One region of the Micromonospora sp. DT15 genome, then DNA from elsewhere that is predicted to be linked to it. Evidence: riboswitches for the same ligand, from Rfam matches in the RefSeq annotation. Region 1 holds a riboswitch; the other holds the start of a gene.
The links. Region 1 has a riboswitch for ZMP and ZTP ahead of ACLQ3F_RS05460 (glycine hydroxymethyltransferase). Riboswitches for the same ligand answer to the same signal wherever they lie in the genome.

Region 2: linked by a shared signal. The riboswitch ahead of ACLQ3F_RS01840 (bifunctional 5,10-methylenetetrahydrofolate dehydrogenase/5,10-methenyltetrahydrofolate cyclohydrolase) and the one ahead of ACLQ3F_RS05460 (glycine hydroxymethyltransferase) in region 1 are both predicted to bind ZMP and ZTP.

What each region holds. Positions count from the first base shown of each region.
Region 1 covers NZ_JBNCKJ010000002.1:288,992-293,185, forward strand. Annotated here, with positions in the region: gene ACLQ3F_RS05450 (PLP-dependent aminotransferase family protein) at 1-441, shown strand, start outside; gene ACLQ3F_RS05455 (hypothetical protein) at 509-769, shown strand; gene ACLQ3F_RS05460 (glycine hydroxymethyltransferase) at 899-2,335, opposite strand; ZMP/ZTP riboswitch at 2,356-2,445, opposite strand; gene ACLQ3F_RS05465 (hypothetical protein) at 2,508-2,639, shown strand; gene ACLQ3F_RS05470 (hemerythrin domain-containing protein) at 2,837-3,337, opposite strand; gene ACLQ3F_RS05475 (NAD(P)H-hydrate dehydratase) at 3,417-4,194, opposite strand, start outside.
Region 2 covers NZ_JBNCKJ010000001.1:404,174-408,367, reverse strand. Annotated here, with positions in the region: gene ACLQ3F_RS01855 (FAD-dependent monooxygenase) at 1-379, shown strand, start outside; gene ACLQ3F_RS01850 (CU044_5270 family protein) at 416-1,381, opposite strand; gene ACLQ3F_RS01845 (RNA polymerase sigma factor) at 1,397-1,912, opposite strand; ZMP/ZTP riboswitch at 2,100-2,182, shown strand; gene ACLQ3F_RS01840 (bifunctional 5,10-methylenetetrahydrofolate dehydrogenase/5,10-methenyltetrahydrofolate cyclohydrolase) at 2,196-3,095, shown strand; gene ACLQ3F_RS01835 (hypothetical protein) at 3,157-3,339, opposite strand; gene ACLQ3F_RS01830 (hypothetical protein) at 3,727-3,915, opposite strand; gene ACLQ3F_RS01825 (DNA-binding protein) at 4,040-4,194, shown strand, end outside.

The sequences.
Region 1 (4,194 bases):
ATCAAGAGCATGGTCACCGTGAACACGTCACCGATCGCGCAGGCCGTGATCGGCGGCCGGCTGCTGGAGCACGGATGCAGCCTGGTCGCCGCCAACACCCGGGAGCGGTCCGCGTACACCAGGAATCTGCGCCACCTGGTGGCCGGCCTCACCCGGCGCTTTCCGGCTCACCCGGACCAGCCCGGGGTGCGGTGGACGGTGCCGGCCGGCGGGTTCTTCGTGGTGGTGACAGTGCCGTTCCCGGTCGACGACGCGTTGCTGGACCGATCGGCGCGCGACTACGGGGTGCTGTGGACGCCGATGGCGCACTTCTACGACGACTCCGCGCCGGTGTGCGCGTTGCGGTTGTCGGTGAGCGCTGTCACACCGGAGCAGATCGACGTCGGGCTGGATCGCCTCGCGGCGCTGATCACCGACGAGTTGACTCGCCGGGCGGGTTGACACACCGCGTTCATCGGATGGCAATGCGCGACGACCCGCGTACCGCCGTCCTCGTTGGACGGTCATAATAAGCCGCATGGTTGCCTGGGAGTACGCCCTGCTCGTCCGTCGCTATCAGGGACAGGGCCGCAATTTTCACGTCTCGTTCGTCTGGTACGCGCCGGACGGGTCCCGCAAGGACATCACCGCCTACGGCGACACCGCCATCGCGCACCTCAACCGCGCCGGCCGCGAGGGGTGGGAGCTGGTCTCCGCCGCCGAGGACGTCAACAACGTCCAAGGCAGCACCGAAGTCCACCGCTACCACCTCAAGCGCCCCATGGGCTGACTCCGGCCCCCCGCCCCCGTCCCCGTCCGCCCCCGTCCGCGTCGATCATGGAGTTGTGGTGGTGGGCGAAAGTCGCTACCCGCCCTCATTCGGGCACCACAACTCCATGATCGACGCGAGTCGGTCGGGTCAGCTCAGGTCGACGCCGGGGTAGAGCGGGTACGTGGCCAGCAGGTCGGTGGCCTGGCGGGCGATCTTGTCGGCCAGGCCCGCGTCCAGCGTGTACTTCGCCTTCGACGGGGTGCCGTCGGCGTTGGCGCCGGCGGTGGTCTGGGTCAGCACGGTGTGGATCAGCTCGGCGGTCTGGTCCATCTCGGCGGTGCCCAGGCCCCGGGTGGTCAGCGCCGGGGTGCCGATCCGGATGCCGGAGGTGTACCAGGCGCCGTTCGGGTCCTGCGGAACCGAGTTGCGGTTGGTGACGATGCCCGAGTCGAGGAGGGCCTGCTCGGCCTGCCGGCCGGTGAGCCCGTAACCGGACACGTCGATCAGCACCAGGTGGTTGTCGGTGCCGCCGGTGACGAGCTTCGCGCCCCGACGCAACAGCCCCTCGGCGAGGGCCTGCGAGTTGTCCACGATCCGCTGGGCGTAGTCGGCGAAGTCGGGCCGGCGGGCCTCGGCGAGCGCGACCGCCTTGGCGGCCATCACGTGCGGCAGCGGCCCGCCGAGCACCATCGGGCAGCCCCGGTCCACCTGGTCGGCCAGCTCCGGCTGGCAGAGCACCATGCCGCCGCGCGGGCCGCGCAACGACTTGTGGGTGGTGGTCGTGACGATGTGCGCGTGCGGCACCGGGTCGAAGTCGCCGGTGAACACCTTGCCGGCCACCAGGCCCGCGAAGTGCGCCATGTCGACCATGAAGGTCGCGCCGACCGAGTCGGCGATCTCGCGCAGGATCCGGAAGTTCACCTTCCGGGGGTACGCCGAGTAGCCGCCCACCAGGATCAGCGGCTTGAACTCGCGGGCCGCCTCGGCCACCCGGTCGTAGTCGATCAGGCCGGTCGCCGGGTCGGTGCCGTAACTGCGCTGGTCGAACATCTTGCCGGAGATGTTCGGCCGGAAACCGTGGGTGAGGTGGCCGCCGGCGTCCAGCGACATGCCGAGCATCCGCTGGTTGCCCAGCTCGCGGCGCAGCGCGAACCAGTCGGCCTCGGTGAGGTCGTTGACCTGGCGGACCTGGGCCTTCTTCAGGGCGGGGGACTCCACCCGGTCGGCGAGCACCGCCCAGAACGCGACCAGGTTGGCGTCGATGCCCGAGTGCGGCTGCACGTACGCGTGCGCGGCGCCGAACAGCTCCTGGGCGTGCTCGGCGGCGAGCGCCTCGACGGTGTCGACGTTCTGACAGCCGGCGTAGAAGCGGCGGCCGACGGTGCCCTCGGCGTACTTGTCGCTGAACCAGTTGCCCATGGCCAGCAGGGTCGCCGGGGAGGCGTAATTTTCGCTGGCGATCAGCTTGAGTGACTCCCGCTGGTCGGCCAGCTCGGCGCCGATGGCGTCGGCGACCCGCGGCTCGACAGCCCGGATCACCTCAAGGGCACTCCGGAATGCGGTGGACTCTGCGTTGCGGGACATGCGACCTCCAACAGACGTGCGGGGAAGGCCCAGGCGCTCGGCAAACGTCCACGTGACGAGGCCGCTCCCCGATGGTTCTCCATCCCCACGCGCCAGTAACGGCCCGGGAGGATCCTACCGGGCCGTTACTGGCCGTTCGGGCCGCCCTCCGGGAGGCGACCCCGCCAACGTAATGAGGGGTGATCAGACGATCACCGCCGGCTCGCTGATCAACAAGGTGCAGACCGCCGCCGGCAAGATCATTCCGGACCGGCTCAAGTCCGAGCAGCACCGCCGGATGGCCGAACCAGGCTCAGGCAGCTAACCCCCGCCCCCCGCCCCGCGCCGCCCCGGCTCCCTCATCCCGCGATCTTGCACTTTCTGTCGTGACAAAACGGCACGAGACATCGCCAACCGGCAACAGAAAGTGCAAGATCGCGGGCCGGGCCGGGCCGGGCCGGGGCGGGGCGGCACGACGAAGGGCCCGGCGTTGTGCCGGGCCCTTCGGAGTGAGCGGGTGCCTCAGGCCGTCACCGCATCGAGCGCCTTCTTGATCGCCTTCGGGGCGGTGGGGGTACGCGGCGCGTCCGCGCGCAGCGCGATCATCTTCTCGCCGATCTCCTGGAGCTGCTTGCGGCCCAACGCGTCGCGGACCTTGGGGAACCACTCCTGCTCTTCCTCCTCGACGTGGTGCGTGACGTTCTCGATCAGCACCGTCGTCTTGGCGTTGAAGCGCTCGTCGTCGGCGTCCATGCTGGCCAGCTCGGCGCAGAGCACATCGGCGACGTGGTGTTCCTCGTACGACTCGAGGATGTCGTCCTCCAGGTCGGGCAGCAGTCGGCGGACCTCCGGATACATCACCTCGTTCTCCAGGTAGGTGTGCACTGTCAGTGCCTCCAGGATCTGGTCCACCAACTTCTGCCGCTGGTTCGCCGGCCCCTCCTCGGCGTCCTGGAAGGCCTTGAACAGGCGGCGCATTTCCTTGTGGTCCTCTTTGAGCAGGACGATGGCATCGGTCGACACCGGTATGACCTCCCTGACGAGTCTCGGCTGGTGGGGATCCGGTACCCCTACGCCGAACGCGGAAACAGGTGAAACCGCCTCAGACCATCGCCAGGGTGCGGGGGATCTCGTCGAGCAGCTCCCGAGCCAGAAAGCCGATCCGGCCGTAGCGGGGGATCAGCCGCTGGCCGCTCACCGAGTGCGCGAACGAGCCCCAGCAGGCCGCCTGCGCCGGGTCGGCACCCCGGGACAACAGCCCCGCCAGCAACCCGGCGAGCACGTCCCCGCTGCCGGAGGTGCCCAGCCCGGCGTCGCCGCTCTCCTCCCGCCAACCCCGCCCGTCCGGTGCGGCCACGTGCCCGTACAGCGACACCACCGCCTCGTACCGGGCGGCCAACTCGGCCGCCTCGGAGTCCAGGTCGTCGCCCGGCTCCCGCCCGAGCAGGTGCTCGGCCTCGGTGACGTTGGGGGTGAGAACCACGGGTCGACCCGAGCCGACCAGCAGGTCCGGTGAGTGGCTGAGCGCACCGAGGGCGTACGCGTCGAGGACCAGCGACGTGTCCGGGCGGGCCGCCTCCAGGACCAGGCTCAGCAGACGGTTGGTCTCGTCGATCGCCTTCAGGCCGGGGCCGATCGCCACCACGTCGGCCTGCGTGACCAGGTCGCCGAGCTGGCCGTCCCGGTCGGCGGCGACCGCACCGTCGGTGGTTTCCGGCAGGCCGACCACGAGCGCCTCGGGCACCTGGATGCTCAGCGCCGCCGCCGTGGACTCCGCGGCGGCGAGCTGGAGCACCCCGGCACCGGCGCGCAAGGCGGCCACTCCGGCGAGCAGCACCGCGCCCGGCGTGAAGCGGGAACCGCCGACCACCAGCACGGTG
Region 2 (4,194 bases), on a different contig from region 1:
CAAGGCCCTCGACTACGACGACAGCACCCTGCACTCCGGGCCGAACCAGGAGGTCGTGCTCGACTCCTGGTCCCGGGGGCCGGTGCTGCTGATCGGCGACGCCGCCCACGCCACCTCACCGAACATGGCCCAGGGCGCGGCGATGGCCCTGGAGGACGCTTTCGTGCTCGCGTCCTCGTTGGCCACCGCCGGGTCCGTTGCCGAGGCCCTGCGCGGGTACGAGGCGCGGCGCCGCCCGCGTACCGACTGGGTGCTCAGCCAGACCCATCGCCGCGACAAGGCCACCGGGCTCCCGCCCGCGCTGCGCGACCTGGTGATGCGCCGCCTCGGCGAGCAGATGTTCCGCTCGAACTACGGCCCCCTGTTCGCCCAGCCCTGACCGACCGGCCGTGACGACCGGCCGTGACCGGCTCGCTCACGGCACCTGGCCCGGCCGGTCGACGATGGCGACCCGCAGGAGCGCGGCAGCCGACTCCAGTGACTCCTTGCCGTTGCGTATCACCGAGTGGCGGCGCCCGAGGAAGACGTGGGTGTCGCGGTCGAAGAGCAGGTCCACGTTGCCACCGATCACACCGGGCATCCGGATCGCCACCCCGTGCCGGCCTGCGGCGTCCACCACGTCGGCGGAGATGACTGTCGCGCCGGGCTCCCGGGCCAGCACTTCATACAGCGCCGCGAGCGCGCGGGGCGGCACGTAGCCGTCGAGCATCGACCGCGCGGTGGTGTACGCCATGCTCTCGTCCGCGTAGAGGGCCTCCTCGTCGGCCCCTTCGGGGAGATGCAGGTCGACCGGGTGTTCCCGAAGGTAGCGGAGCAGCTCGTCCGGGTCGGTGGGCAGGTCGCCGTGGTACGCCGGCGGCTGGAACGCGTCAAGCTCCTTCGTGGGATCGGCGGCATCGTCGATGCGGAGCTCCCTCAGCTCGCCCCATCCGTTCGGATCAGCCTCCGGTCGGTAGCGCCCCTTCGTGTACGCCACTCCGCCAGCCGACTGCCACAGCTGGTTCCGGATGGTCTGGTAGGGCCCGCTGTCCGGCAGGTCCCGGATCGTCGCCAGGGATTCGGTGAAGACGTACTGGTCGGGTCGGGCGGTGAGTTCCGGCTGTTGTCGAGCCGCGTCGGCCGCCAGGTGGAAGATCTCCGACGCGCTGGCAGTCGGCGGCGGCTGATCGCCCAGCCTCACGGTCTGGACCGCCAGCGCACCGGCGGTCAACGTCACCACCAGTCCGAGCGCTCCGACGAGACGCCAACCGCGCAGGAACTGGGTACGGCGTCCGGCGGGACGGACCGCCGACGCCTCCTCGGCCCGTTGGGCGACGTGTGCGGTCAGATCCCTGAGAAGCTGCTCCTCGAACCCCTGCGGCGACCGTTCGGTCTCGTTCATCGTCATCTCCGTCTCTCAGGCGAGGGTGGTGACCGGGCGGGCGAGCACGGCGCGGACGATGCGGCGGGCACGATGCAGGCGGACCCGAGCGGCCACCGGTGACATCCCCAGCACTGTCGCCGCCTCCGCGACGCTGAGGCCGTCCACGGCGACGAGTTCGACAAGCGTCCGGGTGCCCTCGGGCAGCTCGCTCAGCGCCCTGTGGGTGCGGCGGGCCGCCGACTCGGCGTCGATCCGCTCCTCGATGCGGGCGATGTCATCGGGGCCGAGGTCCCGTCGTCCGGCCAGTCGGCCGGTCACCCGCAGCCGTTGGGCAGCCCGACGCCGCTCGTCGCCTATGACGTTGCGGGCCACCCCGTACAGCCAGCCGATCTGGCTGCCCCGCTCCGGCCGGTAGCCGGCCGCCGACTCGATCACCGCCAGGAACACGTCGGCGGTGAGGTCGGCGGCGAGATGCGGGTCGTCGACCCGCCGCGCCACGAACCGGCCCACCGCCTCCAGGTGCCGGCGGTAGAAGACCTCGAAAGCCACCGGATCGGCTCCGATGCCGAAAATGTCATCATCGGCTCGGCTCGGCTCATTCACAGGCCGTCCTCCCTCGTAGCCTTCACACCCCTTCTTCGTCAGGCGGAGCACGAGTGTTACCGAACAGCCCGCGCGGCTCCATCGGCGGCGCTGCTGGTCCAACTGGGCAGTTGCCCTGGCGATGGGGCATGATCGAGGCACCGGCGACTGGCGGCACGGGGATGGTCAAAACCATCGGGGAGCCTCTCGCGGGCGTCGACCGCCTGGGCGCCTGCGTCGAGGAACCACCATGACTACGACCAGCCCATCCGCCGAGCACCACACCTCATCGGGCGCGGCCCGGCTCCTGCCGGGTGCACCAGTCGCCGAAGCCGTCCTGGCCGAGACCGCCGCCGCGGCCGCCCGGCTGCGCAGCCGCGGGATCACACCGAGCCTCGCCACCATCCTCGTCGGCGACGACGACGCCAGCGCCGGTTACATCGCCATCAAGCAGCGTCAGGCCGCCGCGCTCGGGTTCGCCTCCCCGCACGTGCATCTGCCGGCCACCGCCACCCAGGCCGAGCTGCACCAGGCCATTGCCCGGTTCAACACCGACCCGGACGTACACGGGCTGCTCGTGCAGTACCCCGTGCCGGGGCATCTGGACTACGACGCGGCGTTGCAGACCATCGACCCGGACAAGGACGTCGACGGCATGCACCCACTGAACATGGGGCGTCTCGCCGTCGGCCTGCCCGGCCCGCTGCCGTGCACCCCCGCGGGCATCGAGGCCCTCCTGGCGTACTACGAGATCCCCGTCGCCGGCCGTGAGGTCGTCATCCTCGGCCGCGGCGCCACCCTGGGCCGCCCCCTGGCCATGCTGCTCGCCCAGAAGCGCCCGACCGCCAACGCCGCCGTCACCGTCGTCCACACCGGCGTGCCCGACTGGGACCGCTACACCCGCCGCGCCGACATCCTCGTGGCCGCCGCCGGCGTACCCGGGATCGTGAAGCCTGAGCACGTCAAGCCCGGCGCGGTCGTCATCGGCGCCGGCGTCCGCTACGACGGGCGGCGCCTCCTACCGGACGTGGACGAAGCGTGCGCCGAGGTAGCCGGCGCGATCACCCCCCGGGTCGGCGGGGTCGGCCCGACCACCGTCGCGATGCTGTTCCGCAACGCCGTCCGCGCCGCCGAACGAGCAAACCAGTAGCCCGGTCCGCCCGACTCCAAGATCAAGTGATGAAAAGTAGGTCCCAGGGCCATCTTCAGACCTACTTTTCATCACTTGATCGAGGCGGCCTCCTGCGGTTGGAGATCTCCTCCAGGTGCTGGAGCTGGTGCTGGCGGACCATCTCGTCCCAGACCTCCTGGTCGTAGTCCGGGTTCGGCGGGATCCACTTGTGCGAGTTGTCGCTGTAGTGGAACCGCTCATCGCCCCGCCGGATCAGACTCACCGGACCCAGCCCAGGAAACGCCGGTGCAGCAGCCCGGCGGGCACCCAGGTCAGGTCCTCGGCCGCCCAGACCAGGTAAGAGCCCATGTAGAGGGCCAATGACACGGGTGCACCCTCGAACTCGGCATGCAGCTCCGTTCGCCGAGTCCGGCAGGGCCAGGGCGCGGCGCAGCCGCCGCAGGTCCACACCGGAAGGACCGGGCCGTGGGTGGTCACCGCAGGCCATCCAGGAAGCGCCGGGTCGCGAGCCGGGCGTGCCAGCGAGTGGCCCACTCCGCTTGATAGCAGGGGTACGGGGACAGCCATGCCCACCACCAGCGACAGCCGGCGCAGAGCCCCTCAACGCCGGGAAGGTGCATGAACAAGACTCGTCCGACCTCATCCTCGGTCACTCCTGCTCCTCCCCTGGCCAGTGGCCCCGACGGATCGGGATGCGGTGCCTGGCCCGACACGGCAGATCAGCTCCACACCGGCAGATCCGCCGCCACCGCCGCCACGACCAGACCGGCCGATGCCGCCGAGCCAAGGTCAGCGCCACCGCCAGCAGGTAGTCGTCGTACGGCACGTGCTTTGGCACCCAACCTCCCGGCGAGTTATCCCGCCGTCGCCTGGCGTGACCACTCCACCACACACCACACGGTGCTGTCTTGTCAATCTGCAAGTGACGATAGTCAAGCTAAAGTCGCGCCTACTTTCAGGTCGTGAAGCGACCGCGCTTGTACGGGCCTGGCGAGTTGGCCGCCCTGTTCAACGTGTCGCGGCAGCGGGTACTGCAGATCACCCGCCGCCCCGGCTTTCCTGAGCCGATGGCTCGCCTCATCGGGACAACCATCTGGGACGCGGACGAGGTAGACGA